Regions from separate parts of the Actinomadura sp. 6N118 genome, predicted to be linked through region 3. Evidence: riboswitches for the same ligand, from Rfam matches in the RefSeq annotation. Region 3 holds a riboswitch; each other region holds the start of a gene.

Region 1 (3,268 bases), on a different contig from region 3:
CGTGATCTTCATCGAGCAGAAGTGCGGGCCGCACATCGAGCAGAAGTGCGCGGTCTTGGCCGGAGCGGCGGGCAGCGTCTCGTCATGGAACGACCGTGCGGTGTCCGGGTCCAGCGAGAGGTCGAACTGGTCCTCCCAGCGGAACTCGAACCGGGCGTCCGACAACGCGTCGTCCCATGCCTGCGCGCCCGGATGGCCCTTGGCCAGGTCGGCCGCGTGCGCCGCGATCTTGTAGGCGATCACGCCCGCCTTGACGTCGTCGCGGTCCGGCAGGCCCAAGTGCTCCTTGGGCGTGACGTAGCAGAGCATCGCGGTGCCGTACCAGCCGATCATCGCGGCGCCGATGGCCGAGGTGATGTGGTCGTAGCCGGGCGCGATGTCGGTGGTCAGCGGGCCGAGCGTGTAGAACGGGGCCTCGTCGCACCACTCCTGCTGGCGGTCGACGTTCTCCTTGATCTTGTGCATCGGGATGTGGCCCGGGCCCTCGTTCATGACCTGGTTGTCGTACTCGGCCGCGATCTTGGTCAGCTCGCCCTGCGTGCGCAGCTCGGCGAACTGCGCCTCGTCGTTGGCGTCGTAGATGGAGCCGGGGCGCAGCCCGTCGCCGAGCGACCAGGTGATGTCGTACGCGGCGAAGATCTCGCAGAGCTCCCGGAAATTGCCGTAGAGGAAGTTCTCCTCGTGGTGGGCCAGGCACCAGGCCGCCATGATCGACCCGCCCCGCGACACGATGCCGGTCTTGCGGCGCGCCGTCATCGGCACGTACGAGAGCAGCACCCCGGCGTGGATCGTCATGTAGTCGACGCCCTGCTCGGCCTGCTCGATCACGGTGTCGCGGAACACCTCGAAGCTCAGCGCCGCCGCGTCGCCGCCGGCCTTCTCCAGAGCCTGGTAGAGCGGCACCGTGCCGACCGGGACGGGCGAGTTGCGCAGGATCCACTCCCGCGTGGTGTGGATGTCGCGGCCCGTCGAGAGATCCATGATGGTGTCGGCGCCCCAGCGGGTCGCCCACGTCATCTTCTCCACCTCGTCCTCGATGGACGACGCGACCGCCGAGTTGCCGATGTTGGCGTTGACCTTCACCAGGAAGTTCTTCCCGATGATCATCGGCTCGATCTCGGGGTGGTTGATGTTGGCGGGCAGCACGGCCCGGCCCGCCGCGAGCTCGTCCCGGACGAACTCCGGCGCGACGCCCTCGCGCAGCGCCACGTACTCCATCTCGGGGGTGATCTCCCCGCGCCGCGCGTACGCGCGTTGCGTCACCGGCGCTCCCGTCCCCTTGCGCGGCCTGCGCGCCGGGAAGGCCGCCTGGTCCCGCAAGGGATCTGTGGACTTGCGGCCGTCGTCCTCGGGGCGGGGGCCACGGCCTTCGTACTCGGCGGTGTCGCCGCGCTCGGCGATCCACTCGGCGCGAAGCGCGGGCAGGCCACGCCGCACGTCCGTCTCGTACGCGGCATCGGTGTACGGCCCGGAGGTGTCGTACAGCACCACGGTGTCGCCGTTGGTCAGCGGCACCTCGCGCATGGGCACCCGCAGGTCCGGGCGCGATCCCTGGAGATACGTCTTGCGGGCACGTGAAACAGCGGTGTCGTTCATGACGACTCGATCTCTCCCTACGCCGGCATTACCCGGTCAGGTTCCAGCGGTCAGCGGCCGTCTCAGCCGCTATCTCAGCCCGGTTCGCCGGGCCCCCGCGATCTGTCGTGCCCGACGTTAACCCGCCGTCCCCCCGTTGCCGCAACCACCGCCAGTGATGTATGGCCTGATCCGAACGGACCCGGCGGGATGCCGTGGGGAAGTTCCGTTACGGTATGGAACGTGGTGATCGTGCGCCGGTTGCGGCCGGAGGTGGTGGACGGCCTGATCGCGGCCGTTCTGGCGGGAGGCGCGCTCGCGGCGACGCTGAAGTGGCCTCAGGATCGGCCCTTGGACGCCGGGGGAGTGCTGCTGCTGATCGCCCTCCACGTGCCGCTGGTGTGGCGGCGGAGATGGCCGGGGGCGGTGCTGCTCGCCTTCACCGCGCTCGTGCTGCCCTTCCACGTGATCGGCTACCAGCATCACGCGATCGTGCCCGCCGAGGTGCTCGCGCTGGTCACCTACGCCTTTCTGGGCCGCAGGGTCAGGGCGGTCCTCACGACGGTGTGCGTGATCCTGACGATCTGCGCGGTCACGTTCGCGATGCGCGCGGGCGGGCGCAGCTTCCTGGAGCAGATCGGCGCGCTGGAAGCGATCCTCGCCGTGATCATCGGGATCCAGGCATGGCGGGTACAACGGTCACGGATGGCGGCGATCCTCGAACGGGCGGAGACCGCCGAGCGCACCCGTGAGGACGAGGCGCTGCGGCGCGTCGCCGAGGAACGCCTGCGCATCGCCCGCGACCTGCACGACCTGCTCGCACACACCATCACCGTGATCGGCGTGCAGGCCGGGGCGGCGGCGCACCAGGTGGCGGGCGACCGGCCACTGGACCGGGCGGAGCTGGCCGGGACGCTCAACTCCATCGCCGCGACCTGCCGGGACGCGCGCACGGAGGTGCGCGCCACGCTCCAGATCCTGCGGCGGGCCGACGCACCCGGGGTGCCGGGCGAGCTGGCGGCCGGGCTGGACGGCCTCGGCGAGCTCGTGAACGCGGCACGGGCCGCGGGCCTCGACGCCTGCCTGGTGGACGTGGGTGAAGGAGAGCCCGCCCCCGAGGTCGGGATCGTCGCGCACCGGATCGTGCAGGAGGCCCTGACCAACGTCATCAAGCACGCCGGGGCCCGCACGGTCGAGGTCCGCCTCGTCCGGGGGGAGGCCGAACTCCAGCTGACGGTGAACGATGACGGCCGCGGGCCGGGCGAGAGCGCCGGGGAAGGGGCCAGGGAGGGAGCCAGTGAGGGATTCGGCATCGTCGGCATGACCGAGCGGGCCCGCAGCGTCGGCGGGACGGTCGAGACCGGCCGTGGGCAGGACGGCGGCTTCGCCGTCACCGCCACCCTGCCGATGACCCCGCCGGACACCAACGAGCCCGTCACATCCAGCGGTACCTCTCGACTTCCTTGAGGTAGGCCCTGCGCTCCTCGTCGGACAGGAAGGCCGCCTCGAACGAGTTGGCCGCCAGCTGCCGGAGCTCCTCCAGGCCGATCATGAGCATGGGCTCGGCCTCCAGCGCGTCGTAGACGTCACCCACATAACCGCCGAAATAGGACGGGTCATCCGAGTTGACCGTCACCAGCATCCCGGAGTCCAGCATGTGCGGCAGGGGATGGTCGGCGAGGTGGTCCACGCA
Region 2 (3,268 bases), on a different contig from region 3:
GCCGGGTCGACCCGGCGCATCGCGACCGTGGTGAGCTCCGTGCCGGACGCCGTGAGCGCCTCCCGGAGCACGTGCATGCTCGGCGCCCCGCCGGTCCCCATGATCAGGCGGGAGCCGAACTCCGCGCCCCCGATGACCAACCGGTCGCTCTCGTTCACTGCGGTTCCGCTCATGTCAACCTCCCTGCACGGCGGTCAGCACCTCAAGCCGATCCGCGTCCCGTACCGTCGTCGCGTCCCACTCGGACCGGCGGACGACCTCGTCGTTGAGCGCCGCGGCCACCCCGGACGCGGCCGTGGTGACGGTGGCGACCACCTCGGCGACGCTTGCGCCCTCCGGCAGCTCGCGCGCCTCGCCGTTGACGATGACCTTCACGATGGGACCACCTCGAAACGATCCGGAGTGAACGGCGTGCCGACGTCCGGCACCGTGCCGTCCAGCAGCACTTCGGTGAGGATGTCGGCGCTGACCGGGGTGAGCAGGATTCCGTTGCGGAAGTGACCGGTGCCGACGAAGAAGCCGGGCAGCGCGGTCGGGCCCATCACCGGGGCGTTGTCCGGCGAGCCGGGCCGCAGGCCGGCGGTGACCTCGGCGAACTCCAGCTCGGTGATGCCGGGCAGCAGCTCGCGGGCGTCGCGGAGCAGCTCCCACAGGCCGCCGGCGGTGACGCGGGTGTCGAAGCCCATCTCCTCCTGGGTGGCGCCGATCACGATCTCCCCGTCCGCGCGCGGCACGAGGTAGATCGACGAGCCCTTGACCAGGCCGCGGGTGGAACGCCGCAGGAACGGCACGCGGGTGCGGAGCCGGATCACCTGCCCCTTGACCGGCCGTACGGCTGGAACGATCCCGGCGGGCAGGCCCTCGATGTCGCCCGACCACGGCCCGGCGGCCAGCAGCACCTTGGCGGCCCGGACCTCCGAGCCGTCCTCCAGGCGCACGCCTACGGCCGTGTCGTTCTCGACGAGGACACTGGTGGCGCGCTGCCGTACGAGCCGTACGCCCAGCTTCTCGCCTGCGGCGCGCAGGGCCGGAGTGAGACGCCGCGGGTCGATCGAGCCGTCTGCGGGCGCCAGCAGCCCGCCGCGCACGCCCGGCGCGAGCATCGGCTCGGCCTTGCGGCACTCGCGGCCGGTGAGCGCTTCGATGGGGATGCCGAGCGACTCCTGGAAACGCCGCAGATCGTCGAGGTAGCCGAGATCGTCGGAGTCGAAGGCCACCTCGAGGATGCCGTCGGTGCGATAGCCGGTGTCGTGGCCCGTCTGCTCCTCCAGTTCGGCGACGAACGCCGCGTACCGTTCCCTGGAGGCCAGCCCGAGGCGCAGCAGCGGTTCCTCGCCGTAGGTGAGCTCGCTGACGGGTGTCAGCATCCCGGCGGCGACGGAGGAGGATCCGCTCGCCGGGTCGGGGTCGACCAGGGTGACGGCGGCGCCGCGGGCGGCGGCACGCCACGCGGTGGCCAGGCCGATGACCCCGGCACCAATGATCACAACATCCATTCGCGCTCCCTTCGCCGGCATGATCCGGATCAGGTCCTGGCGGTCGGCGGCCCATGCGGCCGGTGTCTCGCCACCGGCCTCAGCCACCCTCTCAGCCCGGTCGAACCGGACTCCCGCGATCCCTTCCAGGGTACGTCTTCCTGCATGTACGCATATGTCTGGACACCCGTCCATTTGCCCTCGTGGTGCGCCGACTAAGGTTTGCCTTCATGGACAGGGTGATCGTCGCAGGCGGCGGGCTGGCAGGCGTTCGGGCCGTGGAGGCCCTGCGGAGCAAGGGGTACGAGGGCGAGCTGACCCTCATCTCAGCCGAACGGCACAAGCCGTACGACCGGCCTCCACTGTCGAAGGCCGTCCTCGCCGGGGACGTCGACGACACCACCGTCGACGCCGACTGGGACGGGCTCCGCTGCGAGTTGCTGCTCGGCGAGCGGGCCACGGCGCTGCGGCTGGACGCCGGACGCGGCGGGACCGTGGAGACCACCGCGGGCGACCTGCCGTTCGACGGGCTCGTCATCGCCACCGGCGCGACCCCGATCACCTTGCCCGGCGACGGACCCCAGCATGTGCTGCGCACCCTCGACGACTCCCGCCGCCTGCGCGCCGGACTGACCCCGGGCGCCCGCGTCGTCATCGTCGGTGCGGGCTGGATCGGCGCCGAGGTCGCGACCACCGCCGCGAAGAAGGGCTGCGAGGTCACCGTGGTAGAGGCCGCGGACACGCCGCTGGCGAACGCGGTCGGCCCGGAGGTGGGCGGCCTGACCGCGCGCTGGTACGCCGAGGCGGGGATCGACCTCCGCACCGGCGTCAAGGTGGCGGCCATCGAGCACGGAGGGCTCCTCCTGGCCGACGGCGATCATGTGGCGGCCGACGAGGTCGTCGTGGGCGTCGGCGTCCGGCCCGAGGTGGGCTGGCTGGCGGGTTCCGGGCTGGAGATCGAGGGCGGGGTCGTCACGGACGCGTCCCTGCGCACCGCCCGTCCCGAGATCGTCGCGGTCGGCGACTGTGCCGCCTGGTGGTCGCGACGGTACGGCCGGAGACTGCTCGTCGAGCACTGGGACACGGCCCTCAACGCCCCCGAAGTCGCCGCCGCGAGCTTGCTCGGGCAGGAGGCGGGCTACGACGCGGCGCCGTACTTCTGGTCTGAGCAGTTCGGCAAGATGGTGCAGTACGCGGGGTACCACCCGGTGGCCGAACGCATGGTCTTCCGAGGTGATCCGGCGGCGGACAAGTGGGCCGTGTGCTGGCTCACCGGCGACCGCCTGGACGCGATCCTGACCGTGGACAGGCCGCGTGACCTGGTACAGGCCCGGCGGATCATCGCGGCCGGGACGCCGGTCGACTCCGGGGCCGTCGCCGACCCCGACGTGCCCGTTCGCCAGGCGGTGAAAGTCTGATGGTTTGACGGATCGGCGTGCGTGGTAGGCAGGTGGCGTGACGCAGATGCACGCAACCGTCGACAACGCTCTCGATCCCCAGACCGATGCCCTCGTGGGCGAGTGGCTCACCCTCGTGGAGGCGACCGATCGCCTCGGCATCAAGGTCAACCGCACCAAGCAGCTCCTCAGCGAACGCAGGCTCCTGGCCGTGAGGCGGGAGGGGAGCCCTGCGATCCCCGCGGCGTTCATCAAGGACGGCCAGGTCATCAAGGGTCTGTCCGGCACGCTGACGTTGCTCTCCGACGCCGGCTTCGACGACGTGGCGACGCTGCGGTGGTTGTTCACCGCGGACGACACGCTGCCGGGCACCCCGGTCGAGGCGCTCAGCGAGAA
Region 3 (3,268 bases):
TCGGCGGCCGGGTTCCACACCGTGACCCGGAACGAGTGGTCCACGGCCACGATCGCATCGGCCGCGCACTCGATGACCGCACGGAGGATCGGATCGTGGACCGAAAGCTGCACGTCTGTATCGTGCCACCGGATCTTGCACTGGCGCCGGACAACCACCGCCGAAACGTTTCCACCTGACGGGGACTTTGCCCGCAAACCTTCGTCGTCCAGCGCGTCCGCCACCCGTTCAGGCGGCCGAAGAGTCGATCTTGCCTTCGGAACGCCCGGCCGCCCGGCCGCCCCCGCCCCGCGCGACCCGCCCGATCAGGAACGCGGCCAGACCGGCGACCAGGAACGACAGCAGCGAGGCGCTCATCCAGCTCTGCGTGCTGAAGCCGATCGCCTCCTGCACGTCGTGCCAGAAGCCCGCCCACCAGCTCACCGTGCCCGGATTGATCAGCTGGTACGTGACGAACCCGACCGCCCAGGCACCGATCATCCCCCAGCGAGACGGCGCCGAGACCGACGTGTCCCACCGGCCCTGCTCTTCGCGGGAGGACGACCCCCCACGCCCCCCGCCCGCCGAGGAAGAGGTCTTCGCCCCTGAACGCCGGCTCTGCTCCTTGAGAGGAGACGACTCCCCACGCCCCCCGCGCGGCGACCAGGTGGGCTTCGCCCATGAACGCCTGCCCTGACCCAGGAAAAAGTCCACCGCCAGCACGCCGAGCATGGGCACGAACACCGAGCCGATCAGGGACAGGAAGCTGGCATAGTCGCCGATGTTCAGCAGCAGGGCCAGGCCGGTGATCAGCGCGCCGAGCGCGATCGACAGGACGCGCCGGTCGGCGCGGGGCACCAGGTTCTGGATCGAGACGGCGGTGGAGTAGACATTGGCGAACGACTGGTCGGCCTCGCGCAGCACGAAGACCGCGAAGAAGAGCACGCCCAGCGTCACGCCCAGGAACGGGTCGAAGACCTTGGTGGAGTCGCCCGCGACCAGGGCCAGCGCCAGCAGGCCGAGGATGTAGGCGATGATCTGGGTCGCCGAGTAGCCGACGGCCGCCGCGCCGAACGCGCCGCGGGCGGTGCGCGCGTGCCGGGTGTAGTCGGCCGCCACCGGTACCCACGAGATCGAGACGGCCAGCGCCGCGTCGGCGCCGATCCAGAACCCGCCCCATGACCCCTCGGTCAGATCGGGCAGCGGCTCCCGCACCAGCTGGACGTAGAAGTACACCAGCGCGATCATCACCGCGGCGGTCACGTACCGGCGCAACATCCGGACCGAGCCGAGCGGCCAGATCGTCAGGACCGTCGTGAGCACACCTGCCGCGATCACGTACGTCCAGCGCGGCACCCCGTCCCACAGCGCCCGCGCCGCGTCGGCGATGACGATCAGCTCGAACGTGCCCCAGCCGATGAGCTGGGCGATGTTGAGCGCGGTCGGCACGTACGACAGCCGCGCACCGAACAGCCCGCGCAGGAGCACCATCGCCGGCTGGCCGGTGATCGCGCCGGGCGCCGCGGACAGGCCCAGCATCAGCCCGCCGATCGCGGTGCCGACGATCATCGCGACGATGCCCGCCATGATGGACAGCGTCGGCTTGCCGTCCGCCCCGGGGGCCAGCACGGTGTAAGCGCCGGAGAAGGCGAACAGGCTGACCCCGAGGTTGGCCCAGAAGGCACCTTGGTCCCAGAAGCTGAGGACCTTGGGCGCGGGCTCGTCGAGGGTGTACGGAACCTCGTTACGAGGGCGTTCTTTTACGACAGACGTCATCGGGACACACACTCCCTACGCCGGCATTACCCGGACAGGTTCATGCGGTCGGTGACGCCTGTGCCCTTTTGGGAACTGCCCGTTCGGAACGGACGTGTCGCCCTCTCAGCCCGGTCGGCCCGAGCTCCCGCGGTGGGGTACTGGAATAGAACGGGACGAATCGTACATCAGGCCACGTGCGGCGGCCCGTCCGCGCCGCCCTCCATCGGGCGCCCGGCCTCGGCCCAGCGCTTCATGCCCCCGTCGACGTTCTTCGCCAGCCAGCCCGCCTGATTGAGCGCGACGGTCACCTGCGCGGACCGCATCCCGGACCGGCAGATCACGTACACGTCCTGGTCGCGGGGAATCTCCCCGGCGCGGTCACTCAGTTCGGCCATCGAAATGTGCGCTGCCCCCGGCGCATGCCCGGCGTCCCATTCGTACTGCTCACGGACATCGAGAAGGTATGCGCCCTCCGGTACGTCGGCCGCGTCCACGGCCGGGACGTCATCCCCGAAAATCATCACGCCTCCATGGAACCGCGCGAGACCCACCCGCGTCGAATCACCCATGCGGTATCGGACGCTCCTTTTCACGACGCCCGGCCTAGCCATGGTCATCTCAATGGCGGCCTGCGGCTCAGACAAGGCCACGAGCAGCCCCGGTGAATCCTCGTCCACGACGTCCGTCTCGCCCTCGGGCTCCTCCGGCACCCCCAAGGACACACTGACCGTCCAGGTGAAGGCCTCCGCCAAGGCCGCCGCCAAGACCTGGACGCTGTCCTGCGACCCCGCTGGAGGTGATCACCCCAAGGCGGGACAAGCCTGCACGGCCGTCGCCAAGGCCAAGGATCCCTTCCAACCCCCGCCCGCCGGCCAGATGTGCACGAAGATCTTTGGTGGCCCCGAGATCGCCACCGTGAAGGGAACATGGCAAGGTAAGCCTGTAGACGCCAAGTTCACCCGCACTGACGGTTGTGAGCTCTCCCGCTGGGAGAAGCTCGCCCCGCTCTTCGGCGGCGTTCCCAAGAACGGCTGACGAGTCCACCCCGTTCGGACTCTGTCAGCTCGAGACGGGCCCCGGTCGGCGCGCGACCGGGGCCCGTCGCCATCCCTGGACCCGACCTGGGGACTACATGACCTAGGGGCTACCTGCCCTGGGGCTGCCTGCCCTGGGGGGCTACTTGAGGAGCCGCGACATGCGGCGGTCGGCGAGGGGTTTGCCGCCCGTCTGGCAAGTGGGGCAGTACTGCAGCGAGGAGTCGGCGAACGAGACCTCCCGGATCGTGTCGCCGCAGACAGGGCATTTCGCGCCCGTACGGCCGTGCACGCGCAGGCCGGTCTTCTTCTCACCCTTGAGATCCTGTGCCTCCAGGCCGCGGGAGCGCTCCACGGCGTCGCGCAGCGTGGTGACGATCGTGTCGTGGAGGGTCGCTATGTCCTCTTCGGTGAGCGAAGAGGCGATCTTGAACGGGGACATCTTGGCGGCGTGCAGCACCTCGTCGGAGTAGGCGTTGCCGATCCCGGCGATCACC

Evidence for each region. A riboswitch is a leader RNA that binds a small molecule or an ion and turns the genes downstream of it on or off. The one in region 3 is predicted to bind thiamine pyrophosphate.
Region 1: linked by a shared signal. The riboswitch ahead of thiC (phosphomethylpyrimidine synthase ThiC) and the one ahead of ACH34W_RS22825 (purine-cytosine permease family protein) in region 3 are both predicted to bind thiamine pyrophosphate.
Region 2: linked by a shared signal. The riboswitch ahead of thiO (glycine oxidase ThiO) and the one ahead of ACH34W_RS22825 (purine-cytosine permease family protein) in region 3 are both predicted to bind thiamine pyrophosphate.

Annotation. Positions count from the first base shown of each region.
Region 1 is NZ_JBIRAZ010000013.1:206,711-209,978, forward strand. It holds gene thiC (phosphomethylpyrimidine synthase ThiC) at 1-1,596, opposite strand, end outside; TPP riboswitch at 1,592-1,705, opposite strand; gene ACH34W_RS31560 (sensor histidine kinase) at 1,819-3,042, shown strand; gene ACH34W_RS31565 (adenosine deaminase) at 3,011-3,268, opposite strand, start outside.
Region 2 is NZ_JBIRAZ010000002.1:502,608-505,875, forward strand. It holds gene ACH34W_RS06160 (thiazole synthase) at 1-173, opposite strand, end outside; gene thiS (sulfur carrier protein ThiS) at 175-375, opposite strand; gene thiO (glycine oxidase ThiO) at 372-1,496, opposite strand; TPP riboswitch at 1,486-1,623, opposite strand; gene ACH34W_RS06175 (NAD(P)/FAD-dependent oxidoreductase) at 1,706-2,893, shown strand; gene ACH34W_RS06180 (Rv2175c family DNA-binding protein) at 2,940-3,268, shown strand, end outside.
Region 3 is NZ_JBIRAZ010000008.1:289,904-293,171, forward strand. It holds gene ACH34W_RS22820 (PAS domain S-box protein) at 1-113, opposite strand, end outside; gene ACH34W_RS22825 (purine-cytosine permease family protein) at 229-1,755, opposite strand; TPP riboswitch at 1,750-1,896, opposite strand; gene ACH34W_RS22830 (rhodanese-like domain-containing protein) at 1,923-2,255, opposite strand; gene ACH34W_RS22835 (SSI family serine proteinase inhibitor) at 2,359-2,772, shown strand; gene ACH34W_RS22840 (Fpg/Nei family DNA glycosylase) at 2,914-3,268, opposite strand, start outside.